2 regions of the Bradyrhizobium sp. USDA 4451 genome follow, and region 1 is predicted to be linked to the other one. Evidence: predicted binding sites of a transcription regulator. Region 1 holds the regulator's gene; the other holds the start of a gene.
What was found. Region 1 encodes PhoB, which activates phosphate uptake and scavenging genes when phosphate is short. Its sites were predicted from a motif close to TGTCATNNANCTGTCAT; they were not measured.
Positions count from the first base shown of each region.

Region 2: ACVMB0_RS07125 (DUF2794 domain-containing protein) is a predicted target of PhoB. The motif match lies at 3,602-3,618, and genes of this name have one in related genera.

Region 1 covers NZ_JBTRCH010000001.1:2,605,614-2,610,979, forward strand. Annotated here, with positions in the region: gene pstC (phosphate ABC transporter permease subunit PstC) at 1-597, shown strand, start outside; gene pstA (phosphate ABC transporter permease PstA) at 602-1,447, shown strand; gene pstB (phosphate ABC transporter ATP-binding protein PstB) at 1,444-2,262, shown strand; gene phoU (phosphate signaling complex protein PhoU) at 2,283-2,999, shown strand; gene phoB (phosphate regulon transcriptional regulator PhoB) at 3,128-3,838, shown strand; gene ACVMB0_RS12055 (GcrA family cell cycle regulator) at 4,116-4,628, opposite strand; gene ACVMB0_RS12060 (acetylornithine transaminase) at 5,128-5,366, shown strand, end outside.
Region 2 covers NZ_JBTRCH010000001.1:1,557,482-1,562,847, reverse strand. Annotated here, with positions in the region: gene acnA (aconitate hydratase AcnA) at 1-2,168, shown strand, start outside; gene ACVMB0_RS07130 (DUF1223 domain-containing protein) at 2,397-3,158, shown strand; gene ACVMB0_RS07125 (DUF2794 domain-containing protein) at 3,678-4,049, shown strand; gene ACVMB0_RS07120 (Bax inhibitor-1/YccA family protein) at 4,252-5,043, opposite strand; gene ACVMB0_RS07115 (ABC transporter permease) at 5,277-5,366, opposite strand, start outside.

The DNA of each region.
Region 1 (5,366 bases):
CTCGCCGGCATCCCCTCCATCATCTACGGCATGTGGGGCTTCTTCGTGCTCGGCCCGTTCCTGGCCAACACGTTCCAGCCGTTCATGATCCGGATCTTCGAGGGCGTTCCAGTGCTGGGCGCGGTGTTCGCCGGCCCGCCGTCCTATCTCAGCCTGTTCAACGCGGCGCTGATCCTCGCCATCATGGTGCTGCCGTTCATCACCGCGATCTCGGTCGACGTGTTCAAGACCGTGCCGCCCGTGCTCAAGGAAGCCGCCTACGGCATGGGCTGCACCACCTGGGAAGTCGTCCGCAGCGTCGTGATCCCCTACACAAGGGTCGGCGTGATCGGCGGCATCATGCTGGCGCTCGGCCGCGCGCTCGGCGAAACCATGGCGGTGACCTTCATCATCGGCAACTCGTTCCGCATCTCGTCGTCGATCTTCGCGCCGGGCACCACGATCTCGGCGGCGATCGCTTCCGAATTCGCCGAGAGCGACGGCCTGCACCAGTCCGGCCTGATCCTGCTCGGCCTGTTGCTGTTCGTGCTGACCTTCTTCGTGCTCGCCGGCGCGCGGCTGATGCTGATGCGGCTCGAGAAGAAGGCGGGGAAGTGACGCCATGAACCCGATCTACAAATCCCGCCGCCGCAGCGACATCATCATCCGCACGCTCTGCGTCGGTGCGGCGCTGTTCGGCGTCACCTGGCTGGCGCTGATCCTGATCACGCTGCTCTACAACGGCCTTGCCGGCCTCAGCGTGCAGCTGTTCACCCAGAACACGCCGCCGCCGGGCTCGACCGATGGCGGTCTGCTCAACGCCATCGTCGGCTCGGTCATCATGACCGTAATCGGCGTCGGCATCGGCGCGCCGCTCGGCCTGTTCGCCGGCACCTACCTTGCCGAATACGGCAAGCACGACAAGCTCACCTCGGTGATCCGCTTCATCAACGACATCCTGCTCAGCGCGCCGTCGATCATCATCGGGCTGTTCATCTATGGTGCGGTGGTGGTGCCGATGCGCGGCTTCTCGGCGATCGCAGGCAGCCTTGCGCTCGCCGTGATCGTGATCCCGGTCGTGCTGCGCACCACCGAGGACATGCTGCTGCTGGTGCCCAATCCGTTGCGCGAGGCGGCCTCCGCGCTCGGCCTGCCGCGTTCGCTGGTGATCAAGCGGATCGCTTATCGTGCTGCGCGTAGCGGCTTGATCACCGGCGTGCTGCTGGCGACCGCGCGTGTCGCCGGCGAGACCGCGCCGCTGCTATTCACCGCGCTGTCGAACCAGTTCTTCAGCTGGGATTTGACCAAGACGATGGCCAACCTGCCGGTGACCATCAACAACTTCGTGCAGAGCCCCTACGCCTACTGGAAGGAACTGGCGTGGAGCGGCGCACTGCTCATCACCTTCACCGTGCTCGCGTTGAATATCGGCGCGCGTATCCTTGGTGCCGAAAGGACCGCAAAATGACCGAGCTTTCCGTCTCCACGACTGTCGCGGGCCACGTTCCCCAGGTGCCGCTTCCGGACGCGCCGCCGAAAGTCACGGTGCGTAACCTCAATTTCTATTACGGCGAGCACCACGCGCTGAAGAACATCAACCTGACGCTCGGCACCAACCGCGTCACGGCGTTCATCGGACCGTCGGGCTGCGGCAAGTCGACCCTGCTGCGCATCTTCAACCGGATGTACGACCTTTATCCGGGCCAGCGCGCGGTCGGCCAGCTGATGCTGGACCAGACCAACATCCTCGATCCCAAGCTCGACCTCAATCTGCTCCGCGCGCGGGTCGGCATGGTGTTCCAGAAGCCGACGCCGTTCCCGATGACGATCTACGAGAACATCGCCTTCGGCATCCGCCTCTACGAGAAGATCTCGAAGTCCGAGATGGACGACCGGGTCGAGAAGGCGCTGCGCGGCGGCGCGCTGTGGAACGAGGTCAAGGACAAGCTGAACGCCTCCGGCCTGTCGCTGTCCGGCGGCCAGCAGCAGCGGCTGTGCATCGCGCGCACCGTGGCGGTGCGTCCCGAGGTGATCCTGTTCGACGAGCCGTGCTCGGCGCTCGATCCGATCTCCACCGCCAAGGTCGAGGAGCTGATCCAGGAACTCTCCGAGGATTACACGATCGCGATCGTCACCCACAACATGCAGCAGGCGGCGCGCGTCTCCGACAAGACCGCCTTCATGTATCTCGGCGAGCTGATCGAGTTCGACGACACCAACAAGATCTTCACCTCGCCGAGCGATCGACGCACCCAGGACTACATCACCGGCCGGTTCGGCTGACCGGGCTGAGGAGACAGATGATGGCTTCTGAACACACCGCCAAGGCATTCGACAGCGACCTGCAGGAGTTGACCCGCCTGGTCGCCGAGATGGGCGGCCTCGTCGAGCGGATGATCACCGAGTCGGTCGACGCGCTGATCCGGCGCGACGTCGCGCTCGGCAAGCGCGTGGTCGCCGCCGACATCGAGATCGACAATCTGCAGCGCGTCATCGAAGAGCGCGCGGTGCTGACGATCGCGCGCCGCCAGCCGATGGCGATCGATCTGCGCGAGATCGTCAGCGCGATGCGCGTCGCCACCGACCTCGAGCGGATCGGCGACCTGGCCAAGAACATGGGCAAGCGCGTCGCGGCGCTGGAGAGCGATTTCCAGCCGCTGAAGCTGATCCGCGGCCTGGAGCACATGACCGACCTCGTGCTGTCGCAGGTCAAGTCGGTGCTCGACGCCTATGCCGCGCACGATCTGCCGGCGGCGATGAACGTCTGGAAGGGCGACGAGGAGGTCGACGCGATCTGCACCTCGCTGTTCCGCGAGCTGCTCACCTACATGATGGAAGACCCCCGCAACATCTCGTTCTGCATCCATCTGATGTTCTGCGCCAAGAACATCGAGCGGATCGGCGATCACGCCACCAACATCGCCGAGACCGTGTTCTACATGATCGAAGGCCAGCAGATCACCGACAAGCGCCCGAAGGGCGACATGACCAATTTTGCCACCACTGTGCCGGGTAACTAGGACATCATCCGCACGCGCGGAACCGGATTGTCTTCGACAAGTCGTTTCCGCGGGGATTATGCTCAAGAAGCTAAGCGTTTCGGTTTGCGTCTGGGCAACAGATCACCACAGAGAAAGAACTTAGACCGATGAGCGCACGCATTCTGGTAGTCGAAGACGAGGAAGCGCTAACGACGCTGTTGCGCTACAACCTCGATGCGGAAGGCTACGATGTCGAAACGGTGGGGCGCGGCGACGATGCCGATACCCGCCTCAAGGAGCGCGTTCCCGACCTCGTGGTCCTCGACTGGATGCTGCCGGGCCTGTCCGGCATCGAGCTGTGCCGCCGCCTGCGGGCGCGGCCCGAGACCAAGCAGCTTCCGATCATCATGCTGACCGCGCGCGGCGAGGAGAGCGAGCGGGTGCGCGGTCTGGCCACCGGCGCCGACGATTACATCGTCAAGCCGTTCTCGGTGCCGGAGCTCCTGGCGCGGGTGAAGGGCCTGCTGCGCCGCGCGAGCCCGGAGCGGCTCGCCACCGTCCTGACCTATGGCGACATCGAGCTCGACCGCGAGAAGCGCCGCGTCGCGCGCTCCGGCCGCCCAATCGATCTCGGGCCGACCGAGTATCGGCTGCTCGAATTCTTCCTCGAGCATCCCGGCCGCGTGTTCAGCCGCGAGCAGCTGCTCGACAGCGTCTGGGGCCGCGACATCTACATCGATGAGCGCACCGTCGACGTCCATATCGGCCGCCTGCGCAAGCTGCTCAATCCGGGCCGCGAGCAGGATCCGATCCGCACCGTGCGCGGCGCCGGCTACGCGCTCGACGACCGCTTCGCGAAAGCCGAGCCGCAGCCGTAAGTCGCCTTTCCGGCGAGAGCCGTCATCGTCATCGTCATTGCGAGCGGAGCGAAGCAATCCATCGCGCCACGAGCGGCGGCTCGTTATCGCGTGAGGTGAGCACACTGTCCGGCTCCCTCCCTCCTTGCGGGGGAGGGTGGGGAGGGGCGCGTGTGCTCACCTTACGTCGCGCAGTGCGCTTGACCTGGGCTATGTGCCCTTGATGTTCATTCGCTCACAAAAAATCCCCGCTTGTGCGGGGATTTGTTTTTCAGGTCTTCCGTAGTTTTCCCGAGGGCTACTTGATCTGCGGCTTCGCCGACGGCCGGCGGCGATCGGCGGCGGGCTGGTAGGCGACGCGGGAATGATGCGCGCAATAGGGCAGGCCGGCGAGCGCCTTGCCGCCGCAGAAGAAGAATTCCGGGCTCGAGGGATCGCCGACCGGCCAGTGACAGGTGGCCTCGTTGAGTTCGAGCAGCGACAGCCGCTGGCTCATCGGCACCACGTTGTCGAACGAGATCGGATCGGGCTCCATCTCGACCTCGAAGGCGTGCGCGAGCGCGGTGTTGCCGCGCGAGACCGGGCGCGCCACTCGCATCATGTGCTGGGCGGGGCGCGCCTTGCGCTGCCGCGGCGCCGCCGTGGAGGGTGCCTTGGCGCGGCCGGAGAGGCCGAGCCGGTGCACTTTGCCGATCACGGCGTTTCGCGTCACATTGCCAAGTTCCGCTGCGATCTGGCTGGCCGAAAGGCCAGACTCCCAGAGCTTCTTCAGCTGCTCGACGCGATCGTCGGACCAGGTCAATACCGTCATCGCATTCTTCCTTTCGCATGGCGCCGGCCAGTCATTGGAGCGGCGCTGCGAGCCAAATCTGGACAAATATCCCTGCGGCCAGAATCCCTTAGCCCTCGCCGGGCGCGGTGTTGCGCCCGAACGTTTACGCGAGACACAAAGGCTACTTAGAGGGTCCAGTACTGCCGCACGAGATGTCGTACCCGACAGGCCAAACGCTACAATATGGCGTGACTCTGGCGCAAGAGTCCGCGGCCGTGCGTCCACATGTTCCGACAAAGTTAAGCATTGCTGTGAGGCTTTTCCACCGCACCGGAATGCTCCGGATTGCGCTCGTTCGGCAGCGCAGGAAGCCCGGCAAAAGGACCGGCTCCTGGCGATTGACACGGACCCGCCGCAGCATAGAATGTTGCCCACGTGCCGCCCGCAAAGGCGGCCGTTTTGTTTTCCGAAGCTGGCCGTTGCTGCGCTGGCGTCAAGGCGCGCGGCAATTGTCGGCTTCAAACCGGCAGTGAACGCCATGACCAACGCCTCGTCGCATCTGCTTCCCGTCTTCGCCAGGGTCGATCTCGGCTTCGAGCGCGGTGAGGGCGCCTGGCTGATCGCAACCAACGGCGACCGCTATCTCGATTTCACCTCGGGCGTCGCCGTCAACGCGCTCGGGCATGCGCATCCGCATCTGGTGAAGGCGCTGCAGGAACAGGCGACCAGGCTCTGGCACATGTCGAACCTGTTCAAGAGCCCGGACGGCGAGGTGCT
Region 2 (5,366 bases), 1.0 Mb from region 1:
ATCTCGAATATCTCGCCCAGACGGTGTGGACCAAAAAGGAGAAGATGACGGTCGGCAAGAAGACCGGCACCTTCGAGGTCGCCTATCCGGACTCGCTCGTCGGCACCGATTCGCACACCACGATGGTCAACGGCCTCGCCGTGCTCGGCTGGGGCGTCGGCGGCATCGAGGCGGAAGCCTGCATGCTTGGCCAGCCGCTGTCGATGCTGCTGCCCGAGGTGGTCGGCTTCAAGCTCAAGGGCCAGCTCAAGGAAGGCGTCACCGCGACCGACCTGGTGCTGACCGTCACCCAGATGCTGCGCAAGCTCGGCGTGGTCGGCAAGTTCGTCGAGTTCTTCGGCCCCGGCCTCGACTATCTCTCGGTCGCGGACAAGGCGACCATCGGCAACATGGCGCCCGAATATGGCGCGACCTGCGGCTTCTTCCCGGTCGATGCCGCGACCATCGATTACCTGAAGACCTCGGGCCGCAAGGCCGATCGCGTCAAGCTGGTGCAGGCCTACGCCAAGGCGCAGGGCCTGTTCCGCACCGCCAAGTCGGCCGATCCGGTGTTCACCACCACGCTGACGCTCGACCTCGCCGACGTCGTGCCGTCGATGGCCGGACCGAAGCGCCCCGAAGGCCGGATCGCGCTGCCGGCGGTGTCGACCGGTTTCGCGACCGCGCTGGTCAACGAGTACAAGAAGCCCGAGGGTGAATCGAAGCGCTTCGCGGTCGAGGGCCGCAACTTCGATCTCGGCCATGGCGATGTCGTGATCGCCGCAATCACCTCCTGCACCAACACCTCGAACCCGAGCGTACTGATCGGCGCCGGCCTGCTCGCGCGCAAGGCGGCCGCCAAGGGCCTGAAGGCCAAGCCGTGGGTGAAGACCTCGCTCGCGCCGGGCAGCCAGGTGGTGGCGGAATATCTTGCCAATTCCGGCCTGCAGGCCGATCTCGACAAGGTCGGCTTCAACCTGGTCGGCTTCGGCTGCACGACCTGCATCGGCAATTCCGGGCCGCTGCCGGAAGACATCTCGAAGTCGATCAACGAGAATGGCATCGTCGCCGCCGCCGTGCTCTCCGGCAACCGCAACTTCGAAGGCCGCGTCTCGCCGGACGTGCAGGCGAACTACCTCGCCTCGCCGCCGCTGGTGGTCGCGCATGCGCTCGCCGGCACCGTGACCAAGGACCTCGCGGTCGAGCCGATCGGCATCGGCAAGGACGGCAAGCCGGTGTTCCTCAAGGACATCTGGCCGACCGCCAAGGAGATCAACGCCTTCATGAAGAAGTACGTCACCGCGACGATCTTCAAGAAGAAGTACGCCGACGTGTTCAAGGGCGATACCAACTGGCGCAAGATCAAGACCACGGAAAGCGAGACCTATCGCTGGAACATGGGTTCGACCTATGTGCAGAATCCGCCCTATTTCGAAGGCATGAAGAAGCAGCCGGATCCGGTCACCGACGTGGTCGACGCCCGCATCCTGGCGATGTTCGGCGACAAGATCACCACCGACCACATCTCGCCGGCCGGTTCGATCAAGCTGACCTCGCCCGCCGGCAAGTTCCTCAGCGAGCACCAGGTGCGCCCCGCCGACTTTAACCAGTACGGCACGCGGCGCGGCAACCATGAAGTGATGATGCGCGGCACCTTCGCCAACATCCGCATCAAGAACTTCATGCTGAAGGGCGCCGACGGCAATATTCCGGAAGGCGGTCTGACCAAGCACTGGCCGGACGGCGAGCAGATGTCGATCTACGACGCCGCGATGAAGTATCAGGCCGAGGGCGTGCCGCTGGTGGTGTTCGCCGGCGCCGAGTACGGCAACGGCTCGTCGCGCGACTGGGCCGCCAAGGGCACCCGCCTGCTCGGCGTGCGTGCGGTGATCTGCCAGAGCTTCGAGCGCATCCACCGCTCCAACCTGGTCGGCATGGGTGTGCTGCCGCTCACCTTCCAGGACGGCACGTCGTGGTCCTCGCTCGGCCTCAAGGGCGACGAGAAGGTCACGATCCGCGGCCTGCAGGGCGACCTCAAGCCGCGCCAGACGCTGACCGCCGAGATCGTCTCCGCCGACGGGGCCAAGAAGGATGTCCCGCTGCTCTGCCGCATCGATACGCTGGACGAGCTCGATTACTATCGCAACGGCGGCATCCTGCACTACGTGCTGCGCAAACTCGCGGCCTAAGGGCCGTTTGTTGGAGCCTGGTCTCCGCGCAAACCCCTCGCGTTTGCCGCGAGGGACCATGCCTCAACGCGGATTTGTGATCGGTGGCTCACCGCTTAGTGAGTAGCGACCAAAAAGAAGGCGGCCTATGAAAAGGCCGCTTTCTCGCGTTTTGGGGCACGCAAGTTCAGGGACAGACTTCATGCTCCGTACAATTACGGATGGAAATCATCACGACTGGTTCGCAGTATGACAGCGATGATGGCCTATAATTCTATCTCGCGATGGTCCAGTGCGCTCGGTATCTGCGCGATCGTCGCGATCATCCGCCCCGCTCACGCCGATCCGCGTGCTGTCGTCGAACTCTTCACCTCGCAGGGATGCTCGTCCTGCCCGCCCGCGGACAAGATCATCGGTGATCTTGCGAAGGACCCCAACGTCATCGCGCTCAGCATGCCGATCGACTATTGGGACTATCTCGGCTGGAAGGATACGCTGGCCGACTCCCGGTTCAGCGCGCGTCAGAAAGCCTATTCGCATATGCGCGGCGATCGCGACGTCTACACGCCGCAGGCCGTGATCAACGGCTCCGCGCATGTGATCGGCAGCGATCGCGCCGGCATCGAGAGCGCGATCAAGGATACCGAGAAGGGCGGCAGCGTGATGTCGGTGCCGGTGACAATGACGCTGACCGGCAAGCAGATCAACGTGTCGGTCGCGGCATCGAAGTCGCCCGCCGCATCGCGCGGCGAAGTCTGGATCTGCTCGATCTCGAAGTCGGTGCCGATCTCGATCGCGCGCGGCGAGAACCGCGGCCGCGAGATCACCTACCACAATGTGGTGCGCAATCTCCTCAAGGTCGGTGACTGGAACGGGTCGTCCGGGAGCTGGACGGTGCCGCTGGAGAACATCACGCGCGAGGGCGTCGATGCCGCGGCGGTGTACGTCCAGGACGGCAACCGCGACAAGCCGGGCCCGATGCTCGGCGCCGCGTTCACCTCGCTTCACTAAGCTTCACGGGGCGCGCTTGCGTTGCATGGTTTGTCGCGCAGCCGAGCGACAGCGAACGTGCATCCAGTGATGTGCTGAAAGGAAGGACGCGAGGCTTTGCGCCTGCGTCTCGATCGTGCGCTATGCCGTAGGTCCCAAAAACAAAAAGGACCAACTTTCGTTGGCCCAGTGTTGGGATTTGACTCCCCTGCGAACAGGCCCGATCCCGACGGCCCCGGGGGGCTGGGGGCTGAGGAATCCGGAACCGAAAGGACCGGGCCAACGCAGGATTTTGTTTTCGCAAGGCAGCGGGGCGGGCGATTGGCGGAAGTGGGGCAGCAATATGATTCCGCTAACGTTCCCGTGACTCTCTGGTTTTTCGGACAATCCGTTGCGTCCAATAGTGGTTAAGGCCTGGTTGCGTTGCGAATGGCCCCTTGCAGGGCCCATCGCTTAGCGCAATCATGTCACTCTCGTGACGATCCCGAAGGGTGGACGGCATTCGGGTTCCGCCGTCACCGAGATGACAGGAGGCGCTCGATGAGTTTGATCTCGGAGGACACTGATCCGAGCGGGAGTCGCGCCGCGGCGCGTCCCGTCGCCGCGACCCCCCAGCCCAACCGCGTGACATTCAATCGACTTGAGCTCAACCGCATCCTCAATCTCTACGGCCGCATGGTCGCCGACGGCGAGTGGCGCGACTACGCGATCGACTTTCTGAAGGACCGCGCCGTGTTCTCGGTGTTCCGGCGTGCGTCGGAAATGCCGATCTACCGGATCGAGAAGGATCCCCGGCTGGCGCGCAAGCAAGGCATGTACAGCGTGATTTCGGCGACCGGGCTGATCCTGCGTCGTGGCCATGAACTCGAACGCGTGCTGCTCGCGATCGACCGCAAGCTGTCGCTGGTGTAGGCGTGGCAAGGCCGCGGCTTCGTAGCCCGGATGGAGCGCAGCGCAATCCGGGGCCGTTATAACCGCGGATGGAGGAGTCCCGGATTGCGCTCCGCTCCATCCGAGCTACGCTGCTCCATCCGAGCTACGCCATTCTGCCCGCCGAAAAGAAAAGCCCCGGCCGTTGGGCCGGGGCTTCGATCGGTTGCCTTGCTCGAGGTGGTTAATCGCGCTGGCCGAGCAGCTGCAAGAGCAGCGTGAACAGGTTGATGAAGTTCAGATAGAGCGACAGCGCTCCCGTGATCGCCGCACGCTCTGCCATCACGCCACCCTGCGAGGCGTAACCGTAGATGTAGTCGTTCTTCAGCCGCTGGGTGTCCCAGGCGGTGAGGCCAGCGAACACCAGCACGCCGACCACCGAGACGATGAACTGCAGCGCCGAGCTCGCCAGGAACAGGTTGACCAGGCTCGCGATGATGATGCCGATCAGGCCCATGAACAGGAACGAGCCCATGCCGCTCATGTCACGCTTGGTGGTGTAGCCGTACAGGCTCAGCGCACCGAACGTCGCCGCGGTGATGAAGAACACGCGCACGATCGAGGTGTGCGTGTACACCAGGAAGATCGATGACAGCGACAGGCCCATCAGCGCCGAGAACACCCAGAACAGGAGTTGGGCGGTCGCGGGCTGCAAGCGGTTGATGCCGGCCGAGATGACGAACACCATCGCCAAGGGAGCGAGGATGAACAGCCACTTCAGCGGGCTCACGAACATCGCGTAGCCGAACTGCGTCAGATAGGCGTTGCCGAACTTGGCGACCGCGGCCGACTGGTCGGTGGTCACCGCGCCCATGTAGACGCCGAGCGCGGCCAGGCCGGTGATGGCAAGGCCGATGCTCATGTAGTTGTAGATGCGCAGCATGTAGGCGCGCAGACCGGCGTCGACGGCCGCAGCGTCAATGCGCCCGGCGGCCCGGCCGAAAGGAGAAGCGTAATTGCGGTCTAGGTCCGACATGGTCGAATTCCCGTGGTTGGTCCCGGTGGAGCGCAAGGGATTTGCGGCGCCGGTCGTAAATCTATCTCAGATGGCTCGGTTTGCGGAACATTAATTCCGTGTCATTCAGCCGGCCATCCGACCCGTTTGGTATGTGGGAAATTAACACATCCGACGCAAGCTTCCACGCGCGGCCGAATGTCGCTCTGGCCTAGCATGATAGGCAAAAACGGCGCTTTCGCCGCTACATATTGTCACAAATTCCGCAGCACCGAGGCCGGTTTCTGGTTCAGCGCGAGCAGCGTGCCAGCCAACCCAAGCCCGACCGTGACGACCAGCGCGGC